DNA from 3 places in the Streptomyces sp. YGL11-2 genome. Region 2 is predicted to be linked to each of the others. Evidence: predicted binding sites of a transcription regulator. Region 2 holds the regulator's gene; each other region holds the start of a gene.
What was found. Region 2 encodes HrcA, which represses chaperone genes, less so after heat shock. Its sites were predicted from a motif close to TTNGCACTCNGNNNNNCNGAGTGCNAA; they were not measured.

Region 1 (6,742 bases), on a different contig from region 2:
CCGTCGGCGGCCTCCTCCTCTTCCTTCTTCTCGACGACCAGGGTCTCGGTCGTCAGCAGCAGGGAGGCGATGGAGGCGGCGTTCTCCAGGGCGGAGCGGGTGACCTTGACCGGGTCGATGACGCCGGCCTTGACCAGGTCGCCGAACTCGCCGGTCGCGGCGTTGAAGCCGTTGCCCTTGTCCAGCTCGGCGACCTTCGAGGTGATGACGTAGCCCTCAAGGCCGGCGTTCTCGGCGATCCAGCGCAGCGGCTCGACGGCGGCGCGGCGGACCACGGCGACACCGGTGGCCTCGTCGCCGTCCTTGCCGAGGTTGCCGTCCAGGATCTTGACGGCGTGGACGAGCGCGGAGCCGCCACCGGAGACGATGCCCTCCTCGACCGCGGCGCGGGTCGCGGAGATGGCGTCCTCCAGACGGTGCTTCTTCTCCTTCAGCTCGACCTCGGTCGCGGCACCGACGCGGATGACGCAGACGCCGCCGGCGAGCTTGGCGAGGCGCTCCTGGAGCTTCTCGCGGTCCCAGTCGGAGTCGGTGCTCTCGATCTCGGCCTTGATCTGGGCGACGCGGCCCTGGACGTCCTCGGAGTTGCCACCGCCGTCGACGATGGTGGTGTCGTCCTTGGTGACGGTCACGCGGCGGGCGGTGCCCAGCACGTCCAGACCGGCCTGGTCGAGCTTGAGGCCGACCTCCTCGGCGATGACGGTGGCACCGGTGAGGGTGGCCATGTCGCCGAGCATCGCCTTGCGGCGGTCACCGAAGCCGGGGGCCTTGACGGCCACCGCGTTGAAGGTGCCGCGGATCTTGTTGACGACCAGGGTCGACAGGGCCTCGCCCTCGACGTCCTCGGCGATGATCAGCAGCGGCTTGGAGGCGCCGGCCTGGATGACCTTCTCCAGCAGCGGCAGCAGGTCCTGGATCGAGGAGATCTTGCCCTGGTGGATCAGGATGTACGGGTCGTCGAGGACGGCCTCCATACGCTCCTGGTCGGTGACCATGTACGGCGAGAGGTAGCCCTTGTCGAAGGCCATGCCCTCGGTGAAGTCGAGCTCCAGGCCGAAGGTGTTGGACTCCTCGACGGTGATGACACCGTCCTTGCCGACCTTGTCCATCGCCTCGGCGATCAGCTCGCCGACCTGCTGGTCCTGCGCGGACAGCGCGGCGACGGCGGCGATGTCGGCCTTGTCGTCGATCGGGCGGGCGGTGGCGAGCAGGTCGTCGGAGACGGCCTTGACCGCGGCGTCGATGCCCTTCTTCAGGGCGGCCGGGGAGGCGCCGGCGGCGACGTTGCGCAGCCCCTCGCGGACCAGCGCCTGGGCCAGCACGGTCGCGGTGGTGGTGCCGTCACCCGCGATGTCGTTGGTCTTGGTCGCCACCTCCTTGACGAGCTGGGCGCCCAGGTTCTCGTACGGGTCCTCGACCTCGACCTCGCGGGCGATGGTGACACCGTCGTTGGTGATGGTCGGCGCGCCGAACTTCTTGTCGATGACGACGTTGCGACCCTTGGGGCCGATGGTCACCTTGACCGTGTCGGCAAGCTTGTTGACGCCGCGCTCAAGGGCGCGACGGGCGTCCTCGTCGAACTTCAGGATCTTCGCCATGGCTGCTTCAAGTCCTCTCGTTGCGATCGTCGGCCTCGCCGCCGTGACCGCTCTCGCTCAGACGAACTGCGCCCCTGCCCCGGTCGGTGAGAACGCGGGAACCAGGGGCGCAGATCAGGGCAAAACTGGGTGAATTACTTCTCGATGATCGCGAGCACGTCGCGAGCCGAGAGAACGAGGTACTCGTCGCCTTCGTACTTCACCTCGGTGCCGCCGTACTTGCTGTAGAGCACGACGTCGCCGACCTTGACGTCGAGCGGCAGGCGCTCGCCGTTCTCGAAGCGGCCCGGGCCCACGGCGAGGACGGCGCCCTCCTGGGGCTTCTCCTTCGCGGTGTCCGGGATGACCAGGCCCGAGGCCGTGGTCTGCTCGGCGTCGAGCGGCTGGACCACGATGCGGTCCTCAAGCGGCTTGATGGCAACCTTGGAGCTGGTGGTCGTCACGATCCGACCTCCCCCTTCGGAGATCTCACGGGGTTAACTGTCTGAGGTGGCGACCAGGTGGATCCGTCGTCGCGGGTGCCGGACCTGCCCGTCGCTGTGTTGGCACTCCCCGGTGGAGAGTGCCAACGCTGAGACTATGACGCCGTTAGCACTCGGTCAAGCGGAGTGCCAGCGCGCCGGGGACGCGTACCGTGTCCCTGTCGACGGCCGCCGGGTGGACTCGGACACACCTTGCTGTTCCGCTGCAACCAGGCCCGGCGATGCCCCGTCTAGCTCCCCGGACCGCTGACAACCGGGCCAAGACCCGGCCGCACCGCGGCCCTGACCATCGATGGCGGAGGAACCGTGCGTGGACTGACCAGCGCCCCCCAGGATCCCGGGGGCCCGGAAAGCGACGCCGAGCGCACCATGACGTTCGCGGCGCTCGCGCAGGCCCCGAACCGCCGGCGAACCGAAGCCTGGCTGCTCGGCTTCGTCGTCCTGATCACCGTCTTCGGCTACGCCTACACCGAGCTGTCGATGAAGGACTCGCTGCCCGGCGGGCTGGCCGGCTTCGCGGTCAGCATGTTCTTCGTCGCGCTGGTCCCGCACCTGGTCGTCCGCCGCTTCGCGCCGCGCGCCGATCCGCTGATCCTGCCGCTGGCCACGCTGCTCACCGGCATCGGCCTGGTGCTGCTGCACCGGCTGGACATCACGTACGCGGAGAAGCCGCGGCTGAAGATCGGGCAGGCGGCCACCGGACAGCTGGTGTGGACGGTCATCGGGGTCGCGGTCTGCATCGTGATCCTGATGGTGCTGCGCGACCACCGGATCCTGCAGCGCTACATCTACCTGACGATGGCGGTCGCGCTGGTGCTGCTGATGGCGCCGGCCTTCTTCGGCGCGGACATGTACGGCGCCAAGCGCTGGATCCTGCTGGGGCCGCTGTCGCTGCAGCCCGGCGAGTTCGTGAAGATCATGATCGTGGTGTTCTTCGCGGGGTACCTCACGGTCAGCCGCGATGCGCTGGCGCTGTCCGGGCGCCGGGTCATGGGCATGCAGCTGCCGCCCGGCCGGCAGCTCGGGCCGATCTTCACGATCTGGGTCATCAGCCTGCTGGTGCTGGTCTTCGAACGGGACCTGGGCACCTCGCTGATCTTCTTCGGCGTCTTCGTGATCATGCTCTACATGGCCACCGAGCGCACCAGCTGGGTGATCTGCGGTCTGGCCATGGCCGTGGTCGGCGCCGGCGTCGTCGGCTCCACCGAGCCGCACGTCAAGGGCCGTGTGATGGCCTGGCTGCACCCGATGGACATCTTCCTGCCGCCGAACCAGCGGCCGCCGGGCCTGATCTCCGACCAGGCCGCGCAGGCGCTGTTCAGCTTCGGCAGCGGCGGTATCGGCGGCACCGGCCTGGGCCAGGGCCACCCCGAGCTGATCGGCTTCGCCGGCAACAGCGACTTCATCCTCACCACCGTCGGCGAGGAGCTGGGGCTGGCCGGAGTCATGGCCGTCCTGCTGCTGTACGCACTGCTCGCCCAGCGCGGGCTGCGGGTGGGGCTGACCGCCCGCGACCCGTTCGGCAAGCTGCTGGCGGTCGGGCTCTCCGGGGCGCTGCTGCTCCAGGTCTTCGTCGTCACCGGCGGCGTCACCGGCCTGATCCCGCTCACCGGCAAGGCGCTGCCGTTCCTCGCCAAGGGCGGTTCGTCGCTGGTCGCGAACTGGGTGATGGTGGCGGTACTGCTGCGGGTCAGCGACAGCGCCCAGCGGCGGCGCGAGCCGGTCCGCCCGGCGCCGGCCGCGGACGCCACCCAGCGGGTGCGCCGGATCACCGGCGGCGAGCCCGAGGCGTAGGGCCCAGGCACCCCAGGTGTAGGGCCCAGGCACCAGGCCCGACGCGGGCTCGGCCGGGCGGCTGGCCCACAATGGTGCAGATGACCGACCTCGACACCTTCGCCGCGCTGCTCACCCCCGAGGGGCAGGCGCTGCTGGACGAACTGCGGCACCTTGGCGCCGCGGACGAGCTGGCCGCCGCGACCCGGCTGCGCCGCGACCACCCCGCACCGCTGGTCTCCGCCGCCATCGGGCAGGCGCAGCTGCGGCGCCGGGCGGCAGCCAAGTTCGGCGCGGACGCCGAGCGGATGTACTTCACGCCCAACGGCGTCGAGCAGTCCACCCGCACCTCCGTCGCCGCGCACCGCGCCGCCCGGCTGGCCGGGCTCGGGGTCCGTACGCTCGCCGACCTGTGCTGCGGCGTCGGCGGCGACGCGCTGGCGCTGGCCCGCGCCGGGATCCGGGTGCTGGCCGTCGACCGCGACCCGCTGGCCTGCGCGGCGGCCCGGGCGAACGCCGCGGCGCTGGGGCTCGCGGAGCTGATCGAGGTGCGCTGCGCGGAGGTGACGGAGGTGGACACCGCCGGGTACGACGCGGTGTTCGTCGACCCGGCCCGGCGCAGCAAACCCCGCGGCGGCCGCATTTTCGACCCGGAGGCGTACTCCCCGCCGCTGTCGTGGGCCGTCGAGACGGCCCGTACGGCGCGGTACGCGGCGCTGAAGATCGCGCCCGGAGTGCCGCACGAGGCGCTGCCCGACGACGCGGAGACGGAGTGGATCTCCGACGCGGGCGACGTGAAGGAGGCCGTCCTGTGGTTCGGGACGGGCGAGGGCGGCGGCCGGCGGGCCACCCTGCTGCCCTCGGGGGCGTCCCTGCTGGGCGCCGGGCTGCCCGACCCGGAGCCGGGCCCCGTCGGCGGCTGGCTCTACGAGCCGGACGGCGCGGTGATACGGGCGCATCTGGTCGCCGATGTCGCCCAGGAGGTCGACGGGCGGCTGATCGATCCGACGATCGCGTATGTGACGGCGGATCAGCTGGTGCCGACGCGGTACGCGACCGCGTACGCGATCACCGATGTGCTGCCGTTCAACGTCAAGAAGCTGAAGGCACTGCTGCGGGAGCGCGGGGTCGGCGTCGCGGTGATCAAGAAGCGCGGGTCCGCGGTGGAGCCCGAGGAGCTGCGCAGGAAGCTGAAGCTCGGCGGGCCGCACTCCTGCACGGTCTTCCTCACCCGGGTCGCGGGGGCGCCCACGATGCTGCTGGGGCACCCCGCGGCGGACACCGCCTGAGGCAGGCCGTTCAGGCCAGGTCCGTCAGGTCCTCGGCGTAGACCTGGGAGAGCGGCTGCGGGCCCACGTACTGCTGGCAGGTGCACTGGCCGGCCTCGTACTGGACCGGCTTGTGGTCCGCGTCCCAGGCGACGGGCACCTGCACCAGCTCGTGGCACTTGCCCTTCTTGTCATGCTTGGCGAGGTGGTGGGTGCAGCCGCACACCGGCTCCGGCGGCTTCTGCGCGGCGGCCAGCTCGTGCCGCTCCTGGCGGACGGTCGCCAGTCGCTCCATCTTGCGCTCGTGGCGCGTCCGCAGGGCCGTACGGGCGGTGTCGGCCACCTTGGCGAAGCCGCCCGCCATGAAGAAGATGAAGACCCACCAGAACCAGTCCACAGCCTGCCGCCTCCCCGTGCCCGCGCCTGTGCCGCTCCAGGGTAAGACCTGTGCCGGGCGGAGCCGCCGTCAGGAGTACAGGTTGTCCTTGCTCAGCTCATGAAAGTGATCATGGTCGGGTGCGTGGTCGTGGCCGTGGGGGCCCGGGACGTGGGTCTCGGTGACCGGGAGCGAGGAGTCCGCCGAGAGGTCCCAGGCGGACGCAGGGCGGTTGCGGGCCACCATCTCCGCGCCGAGGGCCGCCACCATCGCGCCGTTGTCGGTGCACAGCTTGGGCCGCGGCACCCGCAGCCGGATGCCGGCGTCCTCGCAGCGGCGCTGGGCCATCGCCCGCAGCCGGGAGTTGGCCGCGACCCCGCCGCCGATCATCAGGTGGTCCACGCCGCTGTCCTTGCAGGCGCGGACGGCCTTACGGGTCAGCACGTCGACGACCGCCTCCTGGAAGGACGCCGAGACGTCCGCCACCGGCACCTCCTCGCCGGCCGCCCGCCTGGCCTCGATCCAGCGGGCGACCGCGGTCTTCAGACCGGAGAAGGAGAAGTCGTAGCGCGGGTCGCGGGAGCCGGTCAGCCCGCGCGGGAAGCGGATCGCCTCCGGGTCGCCCTCGCGGGCCCAGCGGTCGATGACCGGGCCGCCGGGGAAGCCGAGGTTGAGCACCCGCGCCACCTTGTCGAACGCCTCGCCCGCCGCGTCGTCGATCGTCGAGCCCAGCGGCCGTACGTCGGAGGTGATGTCCGGGGCCAGCAGGAGAGAGGAGTGGCCGCCGGAGACCAGCAGCGCCATGGTCGGCTCCGGCAGCGGGCCGTGCTCCAGCTGGTCGACGCAGATGTGCGAGGCGAGGTGGTTGACGCCGTACAGCGGCTTGCCCAGGGCGTAGGCGTACGCCTTGGCGGCCGAGACGCCGACCAGCAGGGCGCCCGCCAGGCCGGGGCCGGCGGTGACCGCGATGCCGTCCAGGTCGCTCGCCGCGACCCCGGCGTCCTTCAGCGCGCGCTGGATGGTGGGGACCATCGCCTCCAGGTGGGCGCGGGAGGCCACCTCCGGCACCACACCGCCGAAGCGGGCGTGCTCGTCGACGCTGGAGGCGACCGCGTCCGCGAGGAGGGTGTGGCCGCGGACGATGCCGACACCGGTCTCGTCGCAGGAGGTCTCGATGCCGAGGACGAGCGGTCCGCCGCGGGAGTCAGCTGAGTCAGCCATGGTTCTCAAGTTCCTTGTACGGAG
Region 2 (6,742 bases):
AGGCCCGCGCGGCCGGCTTCGCGCACGTCAACCTCGACCTGATCTACGGCACCCCGGGCGAGACCGACGACGACTGGCGGGCCTCCCTCGACGCGGCCATCGGCGCCGGCCCCGACCACGTCTCCGCGTACGCGCTGATCGTCGAGGACGGCACCCGGCTGGCCCGCCGGATCCGCCGCGGCGAGATCCCGATGACCGACGACGACGTGCACGCCGACCGCTATCTGATCGCCGAGGACCGGCTCACCGCCGCCGGCTTCACCTGGTACGAGGTCTCCAACTGGGCCACGTCCGAGGCCGCCCGCTGCCGCCACAACGAGCTGTACTGGACCGGCGCCGACTGGTGGGGCGCCGGCCCCGGCGCGCACAGCCACGTCGGCGGTGTCCGCTGGTGGAACGTCAAGCACCCCGGCGCCTACGCCCAGGCCCTCGCCGAGGGCCGCTCCCCGGGCGCCGGTCGCGAGGTCCTCCCGGACGAGGACCGCCGCGTCGAGCGCATCCTCCTGGAGCTCCGCCTCGCCGCCGGCTGCCCGCTCTCCCTCCTCGCCCCCGCGGGCGCCCGCGCCGCCGCCCGCGCACTGGCCGACGGCCTCCTGGAGCCCGGCCCGTACGAGGCGGGACGCGCGGTGCTGACGCTGCGTGGGCGGCTGCTGGCGGACGCGGTGGTGCGAGACCTGGTGGACTGAGGGGACGGGCCGGGTGGACTGAGGGGAGTGACCGGCGGGCCCTCGCGGGGCCGGTGCGGCCGGACCGCCCGGCCGCCGGGCACGCGACGGCTATCGGGCCACCGGGTCACCAGTTCAACGGGTCGGCGCAGCACGGCACTTCAGCGGATCACGGACAGGTCGGCGGGGCATCGTACGTCAGTGGGCCAGTGGGCCAGTGGGCCAGTGGGCCAGTGGGCGTGGGCCAGCGGGTCAGGGGGGCACGTCAGTGGGTCAGCGGGCGTGACTGCCGCCCCGACTCCTGGTCGATCTCGTCGTGGGCCTTGGTCAGCAGCTGCATCGCCATGTCGTTGAGCGCCCGAGCGCCCGCGACCTCCTCGCCGACCCGGGGCTGGTTCCCGTCGGCGGGGTGGCGGCTGGCATAACCATGGGACCGCACCTCGGTCCCGTCGGGCAGCCGGACCAGCGCGGCGGCCCGGGTGCGGTGGGTGTCCTCCTCGAATTCCAGCTCGACATGCCATCCGACAACGGTCTTCAACATGACGGTCACCTCCGGAATCGCTGCTACCAGCGTGCGCTCGCCACGGCCCCGGCGCACCACATGCCCCGGGCCCGGCTACGCCCCCTCCGGGGCCGTCACGAAGTCGATCAGCTCCTCGACCCGCCCCAGCAGGGACGGCTCCAGGTCCTTGTACGACCGCACGCCGGAGAGGATCCGCTGCCAGGCCGCGCCGGTGTTCTCCGGCCAGCCCAGCGCCCGGCACACCCCGGTCTTCCAGTCCTGGCCGCGCGGCACGGCCGGCCACGCCGCGATGCCCACCGAGGACGGCTTCACGGCCTCCCAGACGTCGATGTACGGGTGGCCGACGACCAGCGCGTGCGCACCGGTCACCTCGGCCGCGATCCGGGACTCCTTCGAGCCGGGCACGAGATGGTCGACCAGGACGCCGAGCCGGGCGTCCGGGCCGGGGGAGAAGGCGCGGACGATCGCCGGGAGGTCGTCGATGCCCTCCAGATATTCCACGACCACGCCCTCGATGCGCAGGTCGTCGCCCCAGACGCGCTCGACCAGTTCGGCGTCGTGCCGCCCCTCCACGTAGATGCGGCCGGCCCGCGCGACCCGGGCGCGGGCGCCGGGGACCGCGACCGACCCGGAGGCGGTCCGCGCCGGACCGCTCGGCGCGGGGCGGCTCCGGGGGCGTACGAGCGTGACGACCCTGCCCTCCAGGAGGAAGCCGCGCGGCGCCATCGGGAAGACCCGCTGCTTGCCGAACCGGTCCTCCAGCGTGACCGTCGGCCCCTCGGCGGTCTTCTCGCAGCGGATCACCGCGCCGCAGTAGCCCGTGGTGACCTCCTCGACGACCAGATCGGGATCGGCGGGCACTTCGGGCGCCGGCTGCTGCTTCTTCCACGGGGGAGTGAGGTCGGGGCTGTAGTGCTTGTTCTGCATGAGGGCCTGTTCTGTGGACGGACTTCTGCGGGCCGACCGTCCTGACCGGCCGGACCAGTGGGACTGACCGACCGGCCGGACCGGTGGGCGGAAGGGGGGAGCGGCGGAAGCGGAGAGCGGTGCGGGGCGGCAGCTCAGAACGGCGCTCAGGACGGCGGCGGGCCGAACCGGGCGGCGAGGGCGTCGCGCTGGGCGCGCACGAAGCGGGCGTCGACGACGGCGCCGTGGCCCGGCACGTACACCGCGTCCTCGCCGCCCAGGGCGAGCAGCCGGTCCAGGGCGGCGGGCCACTGCTGGGGGAGCGCGTCCGGCCCGGCCTGCGGCTCGCCCGACTCCTCCACCAGGTCGCCGCAGAAGACGATCTCCGGGGAGCCGTGCCGGCCGGGCACCAGGACGGCCAGGTCGTGCGCGGAGTGGCCGGGGCCGACGTTGGCCAGCAGCACCTGCCGGTCGCCGAGGTCGACGGTCAGCTCGCCGTGGACGTGGTGGTGCGGCGTGACCAGCAGGTCGGCGGCCTCCGCGGCGGCGTCCCGGTCGACACCGTGCCGCACCGCGGAATGCCGGAGCTCGTCCTTGCTGCGCCGCAGCAGCTCGCCCAGCCCGGCCGCGCCGAACACCTCGACGCCCGCGAAGGCGGCGGTGCCCAGCACATGGTCGAAGTGCGGGTGGGTCAGTGCGATGTGTGTCACGTCCCGGCCCAGTACGCCGCGGATGGTGCGGCGCAGTGCGGCGCCGTCGCGGAGGGTGGCGCCGGTGTCGACGATCATGACCCCGGCGGTGCCGGCGATCACCCCGATCGTTTCGTCCCAGCCGGGCATCCGGCGCCGGGCGACACCGTCGTCGAGCTGTTCCCAGCCTGCCTCTTCCCATGCAGTGCGCATACCGAGACGCTAGCGCCATCGCGATAGCGTTGCGCGACGGTCGGCCGTTCCGGCGGCCCGGACCGGGTGCCGGCCAGGGCCTGCCGGGCAGCGGTCGGGGGGCGCCAAGGGGCGCTCCCGGGGTCGGATTCCGCGGTCCCGGGCAACTCCCCACCACGCTCACCCTTGCCGCATCCGTGCTACCCGGCCGTACACTTACTGGGTCTGGCACTCGGCTGATGTGAGTGCCAGGAGAGACGACACACGGCGGGACGGCCGGACTGGAGGTGCGCGGGATGCTCAGCGAACGCAGGCTCGAAGTGCTGCGCGCCATCGTCCAGGACTACGTCGGCACGGAGGAGCCGGTCGGCTCCAAGGCGCTCACCGAGCGCCACAAGCTCGGGGTCTCCCCGGCCACCGTGCGCAACGACATGGCGGCCCTGGAGGACGAGGGTTTCATCGCCCAGCCGCACACCAGCGCCGGGCGGATCCCGACCGACAAGGGATACCGCCTCTTCGTCGACAGGCTGGCCGGCGTCAAGCCGCTGTCCAGCCCGGAGCGGCGCGCCATCCAGAATTTCCTGGACGGCGCCGTCGACCTCGACGACGTGGTCGGCCGGACGGTTCGGCTGCTGGCGCAGCTGACCCGGCAGGTCGCGGTCGTGCAGTACCCCTCCCTGACGCGGTCCACGGTCCGGCACGTCGAGCTGCTGGCGCTGGCCCCGGCGCGGCTGATGCTGGTGTTGATCACGGACACCGGACGGGTCGAGCAGCGGCTGGTCGACTGCCAGTCGCCGTTCGGCGAGATGTCCCTGGCGGACCTGCGGGCCCGGCTCAACAGCCGTGTCGTCGGGCGGCGGTTCACGGACGTGCCGCAGTTGGTGCAGGATCTTCCGGAGTCCTTCGAGCAGGACGACCGCGGCACGGTCTCGACAGTACTGTCGGTGTTGCTGGAGACTCTGGTGGAGGAGACCGAAGAGCGGCTGATGATCGGCGGTACCGCCAATCTCACGCGCTTCGGGCATGATTTCCCACTGACCATCCGGCCGGTGTTGGAAGCCCTTGAGGAGCATGTGGTGCTGCTCAAGCTGCTCGGGGAGGCCAAGGACTCGGGCATGACCGTACGTATCGGGCATGAGAATGCTCATGAGGGCCTGACGTCCACCTCGGTCGTCGCCGTCGGCTACGGTTCGGGCGACGAGGCCGTCGCAAAAATGGGCGTGGTCGGACCGACCCGCATGGACTACCCCGGAACGATGGGAGCGGTACGCGCAGTGGCACGTTACGTCGGACAGATCCTGGCGGAGTCGTAAGTGGCCACGGATTACTACGCGGTCCTGGGCGTACGGCGCGATGCCTCGCAGGACGAGATCAAGAAGGCATTCCGGCGGCTGGCGCGCGAGCTGCACCCGGATGTCAACCCGGACCCCAAGACCCAGGAGCGGTTCAAGGAGATCAACGCCGCTTACGAGGTCCTCTCCGACCCGCAGAAGAAGCAGGTCTACGACCTCGGCGGCGACCCCCTGTCGCAGTCCGGCGGTGCCGGCGGCGGCGCGGGCGGCTTCGGCGCGGGCTTCGGCAACTTCTCCGACATCATGGACGCGTTCTTCGGCACGGCGTCGCAGCGCGGACCGCGCTCGCGGACCCGCCGCGGCCAGGACGCGATGATCCGCCTCGATGTCGAGCTCAGCGAGTCGGCGTTCGGCACGACCAAGGACATCCAGGTCGACACCGCCGTGGTCTGCACGACCTGCAGCGGCGAGGGCGCGGCGCCCGGGACGTCGGCGCAGACCTGTGACATGTGCCGCGGTCGCGGTGAGGTGTCGCAGGTCACCCGGTCCTTCCTCGGCCAGGTCATGACCTCCCGGCCGTGCCCGCAGTGCCAGGGCTTCGGCACGGTCGTGCCGACCCCGTGCCCCGAGTGCGCGGGCGACGGCCGGATCCGCTCGCGCCGTACGCTCACGGTCAAGATCCCGGCCGGCGTCGACAACGGCACCCGCATCCAGCTGGCCGGTGAGGGCGAGGTCGGCCCCGGCGGCGGCCCCGCCGGCGACCTCTACGTCGAGATCCACGAGCTGCCCCACTCGGTCTTCCAGCGGCGCGGCGACGATCTGCACTGCACGGTGACCATCCCGATGACGGCGGCGGCGCTGGGCACGAAGTGCCCGCTGGAGACGCTGGACGGGATGGAGGACGTCGACGTCCGGCCCGGCACCCAGTCCGGCCAGTCGATCCCGCTGCACCAGCGGGGCGTGACGCATCTGCGCGGCGGCGGCCGGGGCGATCTGATCGTCCATGTCGAGGTCCAGACCCCGACGAAGCTCGACCCCGAGCAGGAGGAACTCCTGCGCCGACTGGCCAAGCTGCGCGGCGAGGAACGGCCCACCGGGCAGTTCCAGCCCGGCCAGCAGGGCCTCTTCTCCCGCCTGAAGGACGCGTTCAACGGGCGGTAGGCACACGGCGTACCCCGGCCGGCTGTTCCGCACTTCGCGGCCCTGCCCCGGTTCGGGGCAGGGCGGTGGGCGTGACACGATGTGGTCATGCCCACCGCGCTCACCGCTCTCTGCCGTCACCCCATCGTGCAGGCCCCGATGGCGGGCGGCGCCTCCGGGTCCGAGCTGGCCGCGGCGGTCTGCCAGGCCGGCGGGCTCGGCTTCCTCGCCGCCGGGTACAAGACCGCCGACGGCATGTACCAGGAGATCAAACAGCTCCGGGCGCTGACCGACCGCCCCTTCGGCGTCAATCTCTTCATGCCGCAGCCCTCGCTGGCCGACACGTCCGCCGTCGAGGTCTACCGCGAGCAACTCGCGGGCGAGGCCGCCTGGTACGAGACCGAGCTCGGCGACATCGACGGCCCCTGTGACGACGGGTACGAGGCCAAGCTCGCGATCCTGCGCGAGGATCCGGTGCCGCTGGTCTCGTTCACCTTCGGCTGCCCCTCGCGGGCGGTCCTCGACGGCTTCGCCAAGGTCGGCACGTACACCGTCGTCACGGTCACCACGGCCGCCGAGGCGCAGGCCGCGCAGTGGTCCGGCGCCGACGCGGTCTGCGTGCAGGGCGTGGAGGCGGGCGGCCACCAGAGCACCCACCGGGACGATCCGCACGCGGACGGCACCGGTGCGGGACTGGGGCTGCTGGCGCTGCTCGCGCAGGTCCGGGAGGCCGTGCAGATCCCGGTGATCGCCGCGGGCGGGCTGATGCGCGGGGCGCAGATCGCGGCGGTGCTGGCCGCCGGGGCGTCGATGGCGCAGCTGGGCACCGCCTTCCTCGTCACGCCCGAGTCCGGCGCCAACCCGCTGCACAAGCAGGCGCTGACCAACCCCCTTTTCACGCATACGGAGTTGACCCGGGCGTTCTCCGGGCGGCCGGCCCGCGGGCTGGTGAACCGTTTCCTTCGCGAGCACGGCCGGTACGCGCCGGCCGCCTATCCCGCCGTGCACTACCTCACCTCCACCGTCCGCAAGGCCGCCGCCAAGGCCGGCGACGCGCAGGGCATGAACCTGTGGGCGGGGCAGGGACACCGGCTGGCGCGGGAGATGCCCGCCGGGCGGCTGGTGAAGGTGCTGGTGGCCGAACTGGACGCGGCACGCGCCGCGTTGGGCGAGGCCCGCACCGGCGGGGACGCGGACGCCACCGGCGGTGCCGCATGACCGCGCCGGTCTTCCTCGTCGACTCGCTGGCGGGTGTACGGGCCGGGGGCACCCTGACCCTGGACGGTCCCGAGGGCCGGCACGCGGTGTCGGTACGGCGGCTGCGGGTCGGTGAGG
Region 3 (6,742 bases), on a different contig from region 2:
CGCTACCGGCCCGCCGTCGACACGCTGCACGTGTGCGGCGACTGGTACGACCTGGTCGACCTGCCCGGCGACCGCATCGCGATCGCGGTCGGCGACGTCGTCGGCCACGGCCTGCCCGCGGCCAAAGTCATGGGACAACTGCGCAGCGCACTCAGCGCCGCCTGCCGCGCCGTCGACGGTCCCGACAGGGCCCTGGAAGTCCTCGGGCTGTACGCCCGTTCCCTCGCCGGCGCCGAGAACACCACAGTGGCCACGACGTTCATCGACTGGGACACCCACACCGTCACTTACAGCAGCGCCGGCCACCCGCCACCCGCCCTCCTGCAGCGGGACGGCACCGTGGAGTTCCTGGACCAGGCCACCGACCCCCCACTCGGCGCTCGCCCTGAACACGCCCCCCGGCCCCAGGCAACCGTGCCCTTCGCCGAGGGCGACGTCCTCGCGCTGTACACCGACGGCCTGGTCGAACGCCGCCGCGAAGACATCGACACCGGCCTCGCGCGGCTCGCCGATTCCCTGGCTCGCCACCAGGCAGCCGCCCCCGAAACCCTCGCCGACGCCCTGCTGACCGACCTGCTGCCGCCCGGCGGAGTCACCGACGACACCGCCCTGGTCATCGAGCGCCTATGACCCGGCCTGCCGCCTCCGCGGCAGCGCGCTCCGTTCGGACCACATCGGCGCCCGAGCACGGGATTGGCCAACGGGAGCGCTGATTGGCTTCCCAAGATGGGAGAAGTCACGCCTCGGGGGCCTGTGTTGGGCGTGCCCTGGACAGCGTGCGGTGGACAGCGTGCGGCTGAAATCAGCGTTGATCAGTCGGCCGGGTAGGAAGCCGGAGTGCGCGTCGGCGCGGCGGTCGTCCGCGCGGCCGTCACCGGATCGCCGGGTCGTCACCGGATCGCCGGCCGTCGCCGCCCCGGCCCCTGGCTCCTGGCTCCTGGCTCCTCGACCGCCTGCGGTAACCCGGCCGGGCTGCCGTGACCCCGACCCGCCGACCGCCATGTCGCCGTGCCCGCCCGGGAGTTCCGGGTAGCCACGGCGGACGGAACACACAGAGGCACGCCGACGGAACGCACGCGGGAACGGCAGGACGGGATGCGGGGAGGGGGAAACGCCGCCGGGGCGGTACCCCCTGGGAGAGGAGGTACCGCCCCGGCGAACGAGCGGACGGTGATCAACCGAAGTCGATCAGAAGTCCATGTCACCGCCCGGCATGCCGCCCGGAGCGGCCGCGGCGGCCTTCTCCGGCTTGTCGGCGATGACGGCCTCGGTGGTGAGGAACAGCGCGGCGATCGACGCGGCGTTCTGCAGCGCGGAGCGCGTCACCTTGGCCGGGTCGATGATGCCCTCGGCGATCATGTCGACGTAGTCGCCGGTCGCGGCGTTCAGGCCGTGACCCGGGGTCAGGTTGCGCACCTTCTCCACGATGACGCCACCCTCAAGGCCGGCGTTCACGGAGATCTGCTTGAGCGGGGCCTCCAGGGCCAGCTTCACGGCGGCGGCACCGGTGGCCTCGTCGCCGTCCAGCTCCAGCTTCTCGAAGACCGAGGAAGCCTGCAGCAGGGCCACGCCACCGCCGGCGACGATGCCCTCCTCGACGGCCGCCTTCGCGTTGCGAACGGCGTCCTCGATGCGGTGCTTGCGCTCCTTGAGCTCGACCTCGGTCGCGGCACCGGCCTTGATGACGGCCACGCCGCCGGCCAGCTTCGCGAGGCGCTCCTGGAGCTTCTCGCGGTCGTAGTCCGAGTCGCTGTTCTCGATCTCGGCGCGGATCTGGTTGACCCGGCCCTGGACCTGCTCGCTGTCGCCGGCACCGTCGACGATGGTGGTCTCGTCCTTGGTGATGACGACCTTGCGGGCGCGGCCGAGCAGGTCGAGACCGGCGTTCTCCAGCTTGAGGCCGACCTCCTCGGAGATGACGGTGCCACCGGTGAGGATGGCGATGTCGCCGAGCATGGCCTTGCGGCGGTCACCGAAGCCCGGGGCCTTGACGGCGACGGACTTGAAGGTGCCACGGATCTTGTTGACGACCAGGGTCGACAGGGCCTCGCCCTCGACGTCCTCGGCGATGATCAGCAGCGGCTTGCCGGACTGCATGACCTTCTCCAGGAGCGGCAGCAGGTCCTTCACGCTGCCGATCTTGGAGTTGACGATGAGGATGTAGGGGTCCTCAAGCGCCGCCTCCATGCGCTCCATGTCGGTCGCGAAGTACGCCGAGATGTAGCCCTTGTCGAAGCGCATACCCTCGGTGAGCTCCAGCTCCAGACCGAAGGTCTGGGACTCCTCGACGGTGATGACGCCTTCCTTGCCGACCTTGTCCATGGCCTCGGCGATCAGCTCGCCGATCTGCGGGTCGGCGGCGGAGATGGACGCGGTGGAGGCGATCTGCTCCTTGGTCTCGATCTCCTTGGCCTGGTCGAGCAGCGCACCGGAGACGGCCTCGACGGCCTTCTCGATGCCGCGCTTCAGGGCCATCGGGTTGGCGCCGGCGGCGACGTTGCGCAGGCCCTCGCGGACCAGCGCCTGGGCGAGGACGGTCGCGGTCGTCGTGCCGTCACCGGCGACGTCGTCCGTCTTCTTCGCGACCTCCTTGACCAGCTCGGCGCCGATCTTCTCGTACGGGTCCTCCAGCTCGATCTCCTTGGCGATGGAGACACCATCGTTGGTGATCGTGGGGGCGCCCCACTTCTTCTCAAGGACGACGTTGCGGCCCTTGGGGCCGAGGGTGACCTTGACGGCGTCGGCGAGCTGGTTCATACCGCGCTCAAGGCCGCGCCGCGCCTCCTCGTCGAACGCGATGATCTTGGCCATGTGAAGTGGTCCTCCCGGACTGGGGTGGAGAAAGCTCGGACCGCGCTGGCGCCCGCGACGGACGGCCTGCATGCCTTGTGGTTCCTTGCCCCACCCGGCCTGCGGGCCTCACCGACCCGGTCCATATTCAGCACTCTCACGGGGAGAGTGCTAACGCAATGATTAGCACTCGACCCTGTCGAGTGCAAGCGCCCACCGTCCCGTCCACACTCCCGAGCCCGCCCCGTGCGCCCGCCCCGCCCCGGCCGCGCGCCGTGCGCCGCCCCGGACCCGCGCGCCGGGGCCCGCCGCGCGCCGGTCGGTACATCCGCGCCCTGGCGGGCAGCGGCCGCGAGGCAGCAAAAGGGCAGCAGGAAGGCCCGCACCCCATGGGTAGGGTGCGGGCCTTCCCGACGCGCAGTCGGTCGCCGCCTCAGGCGCTGACCCGAACCATGTCCGCCTGCGGCCCCTTCTGGCCCTGCGAGATCTCGAATTCGACCCGCTGACCCTCCTCAAGGGTGCGGTAACCGTCCATCTGGATCGCGCTGTAGTGGACGAATACATCCGCACCACCGTCGACCGCGATGAAGCCGTACCCCTTCTCCGCGTTGAACCACTTGACGGTGCCCTGAGCCATGCCTAACTCCCCTATTACTGGCCCTTGCACAGGACCGCACTCCGCGGACCCGGGTCAGACCTCACCCCGCGAATGGGGGTGTGCGCCGGAACGCGTCGACCGCCGCTGAATGTATCTGGACCGATGCCCAGCGCAACAGGTCAATCGGACGAGAATTCCGGCGGCAGGGAATCGGCAATATGACCGGAAGTCACAATTTTCCGGTGCAATTCGGGCCGGGAATAAGCCACGTAAGCGACAAAGACCGCGCACAGTTTGGGCACAACTCACCGCGGTCTCATATGCGTTCGGCACGCGCGCGGAGATAGGCCGAGGGGGATCGCCCCAATGGTATCCCCTTTCACAACGCGGAATTGCCCCGTCCGTTTATGCCGGACGGGGCAATTTCGGTCAAGCAACGCAAGAGTTGGCGCAAATTAGGCGCCAAATGCGGCAGATCGCTCAGCAGCCTCCGGCGACCGCGGGAATGATCGAAACGCCCGCACCGTCCGGGGTGGGGGTCTGAAGGCCCTGCTCGAAGCGGACGTCGTCGTCATTGACGTAGACGTTCACGAACCGGCGGAGCTTGCCCGCGTCGTCCAGCACACGGGCCGCGATGCCCTGGTGGTTCTTCTCCAGGTCGGCGATCACCTCGGAGAGGGTCGCGCCCTTGGCGGCCACCTCGGCCGCGCCGCCGGTGTACGTACGGAGGATGGTGGGGATGCGGACCTTGACGCTCATGGTTCTGCCTTCCAGCGGGTGCGGGGTAGGACTGTGGAGGCTGCCCGGCGGCAGCGTAGGGGCGAAAGCGGCTCAGCCGGCCAGGCCGGCCGTGCGGAACGCGTCCAGGTCGGGGCGGATGGTGGCCGTGGGACCGGCGGCGACGGCGTCGAGGGTCTTCAGGCCGTCACCGGTGTTCAGCACGACCGTGGTCAGCGACGGGTCGAGCACACCGCTCTCGATCAGCTTCCTGGTCACGCCGACGGTCACCCCGCCCGCGGTCTCCGCGAAGATCCCCTCCGTACGGGCCAGCAGCCTGATCGCGTCCACGATCTGCTCGTCGTCGACGTCCTCGACCGCACCGCCCGTGCGGCGCGCGATGTCGAGCACGTACGGACCGTCGGCCGGGTTGCCGATCGCCAGCGACTTGGCGATGGTGTTCGGCTTCTGCGGCCGTACGACGTCGTGCCCGGCCTTGAAGGCGGCCGACACCGGCGAGCAGCCCTCGGCCTGCGCACCGAAGATCTTGTACGGCCGGTCCTCGACGAGGCCAAGGGCGATCAGCTCCTTGAGCCCCTTGTCGATCTTGGTGAGCTGGGAGCCGGAGGCGATCGGGATGACGATCTGGTCCGGCAGCCGCCAGCCCAGCTGCTCGCAGATCTCGTACGCCAGCGTCTTGGAGCCCTCGCCGTAGTAGGGGCGGAGGTTGACGTTGACGAAGCCCCAGCCCTCGCCCAGCGGGTCGCCGATGAGTTCCGAGCAGAAGCGGTTGACGTCGTCGTAGTTGCCCTCGATGCCGACCAGGTCGCCGCCGTAGACCGCGGCCATCACGACCTTGCCGGCCTCCAGGTCGTGCGGGATGAAGACGCAGGACTTGAAGCCCGCGCGGCGCGCGGCGGCGCCGACCGCACCGGCCAGGTTGCCGGTCGAGGAGCAGGACAGGGTGGTGAAGCCGAAGGCGCGGGCGGCCTCGACGGCGATCGCGACGACCCGGTCCTTGAAGGAGTGGGTCGGGTTGCCGGAGTCGTCCTTCACGTACAGGCCGCCGGTGACGCCCAGTTCGGCGGCGAGCCGGTCGGCCTTGACGAGCTTGGTGAAGCCGGGGTTGAGGTTCGGCTTGTCGGCCACGTCCGCGGGGACGGGGAGCAGCGGGGCGTAGCGCCAGATGTTGTCGGGGCCGGCCTCGATCCGCTTCTTCAGGCTCTCGGGGTCGCCGGTCGGCAGCTCGTAGGCGACTTCGAGCGGGCCGAAACATTCCTGGCACGCGAAGATCGGGCCGAGGTCGAAGCGCTGCCCGCACTCGCGGCAGGAGAGCGCGACGGCGGGGCCCAGAGCGACAGACGGAGTGGATTCGGTGACGTGCACAGCCATGGAGGCGAGGCCCTTTCTCCTCATCTTCCTCACGACGCATCTCGCCGTGAGACGGATTTGGCACCTTCCCTAGCCGGGAGCCTCGCGCGCAGTGCGTGCTGCGGCGGAGACCGACTGGAGGGTTGCCGGGGCTTCAACGGGCCGTATCCCTCTGCCCCTCTGGATGAGCGGTATGGCGCTGGGCGGACCCAGGCGTTTGTGGCGCGGCGACCCCGACATGCGAGGGCGATCCGCGTTGTTCAAGACTGTAACCGAAGGCGCTGACGGTTGAGATAGTCGTCCGAACCGCGAGATGGATCACAGCGGTCGCCCCCGGGGCGCCCATCGAGGAGTGTCGTAGACGTGCTGGAAGAGGTGGAGCGCTGGCTCGGCAGCCGCTCCTGGTCCGCCGCGGACCGGCCGCTGGAGCAGCTGTTGGAGGCGAAGCGCCAGACGGGCCGGACGGTGAGCGTGGTGCTGCCCGCGCTCGATGAGGAGGCCACGGTCGGCGCCATCGTCGCCACGATCCGGGCCGAGCTGATGACCGCCGACGTCCCGCTGGTCGACGAGCTGGTGGTGCTGGACTCGGGCTCCACCGACCGCACCGCCGAGGTCGCCGCCGAGGCCGGCGCCCGGGTCGTCCACCGGGACAGCGTGCTGCCCCGGATTCCGGCCGTGCCCGGCAAGGGCGAGGTCCTGTGGCGCTCCCTTCTGGTCACCACCGGCGACATCGTCTGCTTCGTGGACGCCGACCTGCGGGAGTTCTCCGCCGGCTTCGTGTCCGGGATCGTCGGCCCGCTGCTGACCGATCCGGAGATCCACTTCGTCAAGGCGATGTACGACCGGCCGCTGGAGACCGGGGCCGGGTCGGCGGCGGCCGGCCCGGGAGGGCGTCCCGGAGTCGAGCAGGGCGGGCGGGTGACCGAGCTGGTGGCCCGGCCGCTGCTGAATCTGCACTGGCCGCAGCTGGCCGGCTTCGTGCAGCCGCTGGGCGGCGAGTACGCGGCCCGCCGTTCGCTGCTGGAGCGGCTGCCCTTCCCCGTCGGGTACGGGGTCGAGCTGGGGCTGCTGGTGGACGCGCTGCACACCGTCGGGCTGGACGCGCTGGCGCAGGTGGACGTGGGGGTGCGCAAGCACCGCCACCAGGGCGGGCAGGCCCTCGGGCGGATGGCCGCGGCGATCTACCGGACCGCGCAACTCCGGCTGGCCCGGGGTCACTTGGTGCGCCCCCGGCTCACCCAGTTCGACCGCGGCGAGCACGGCTTC

Region 1: groES (co-chaperone GroES) is a predicted target of HrcA. The motif match lies at 2,187-2,213, and genes of this name have one in related genera.
Region 3: groL (chaperonin GroEL) is a predicted target of HrcA. The motif match lies at 2,939-2,965, and genes of this name have one in related genera.

What each region holds. Positions count from the first base shown of each region.
Region 1 covers NZ_JBNHIN010000011.1:100,212-106,953, reverse strand. The annotation lists gene groL (chaperonin GroEL) at 1-1,598, opposite strand, end outside; gene groES (co-chaperone GroES) at 1,733-2,041, opposite strand; gene ACO1BR_RS15280 (FtsW/RodA/SpoVE family cell cycle protein) at 2,450-3,874, shown strand; gene ACO1BR_RS15275 (THUMP-like domain-containing protein) at 3,955-5,142, shown strand; gene ACO1BR_RS15270 (hypothetical protein) at 5,153-5,518, opposite strand; gene tsaD (tRNA (adenosine(37)-N6)-threonylcarbamoyltransferase complex transferase subunit TsaD) at 5,588-6,718, opposite strand; gene rimI (ribosomal protein S18-alanine N-acetyltransferase) at 6,724-6,742, opposite strand, start outside.
Region 2 covers NZ_JBNHIN010000009.1:226,205-232,946, forward strand. The annotation lists gene hemW (radical SAM family heme chaperone HemW) at 1-686, shown strand, start outside; gene ACO1BR_RS13490 (DUF1876 domain-containing protein) at 931-1,206, opposite strand; gene ACO1BR_RS13495 (DUF3097 domain-containing protein) at 1,282-2,115, opposite strand; gene ACO1BR_RS13500 (MBL fold metallo-hydrolase) at 2,262-2,996, opposite strand; gene hrcA (heat-inducible transcriptional repressor HrcA) at 3,272-4,288, shown strand; gene dnaJ (molecular chaperone DnaJ) at 4,289-5,428, shown strand; gene ACO1BR_RS13515 (nitronate monooxygenase) at 5,516-6,625, shown strand; gene ACO1BR_RS13520 (16S rRNA (uracil(1498)-N(3))-methyltransferase) at 6,622-6,742, shown strand, end outside.
Region 3 covers NZ_JBNHIN010000019.1:88,911-95,652, reverse strand. The annotation lists gene ACO1BR_RS22450 (PP2C family protein-serine/threonine phosphatase) at 1-630, shown strand, start outside; gene groL (chaperonin GroEL) at 1,189-2,811, opposite strand; gene ACO1BR_RS22440 (cold-shock protein) at 3,224-3,427, opposite strand; gene ACO1BR_RS22435 (MoaD/ThiS family protein) at 3,869-4,147, opposite strand; gene thrC (threonine synthase) at 4,220-5,497, opposite strand; SAM riboswitch class I at 5,515-5,667, opposite strand; gene ACO1BR_RS22425 (glucosyl-3-phosphoglycerate synthase) at 5,840-6,742, shown strand, end outside.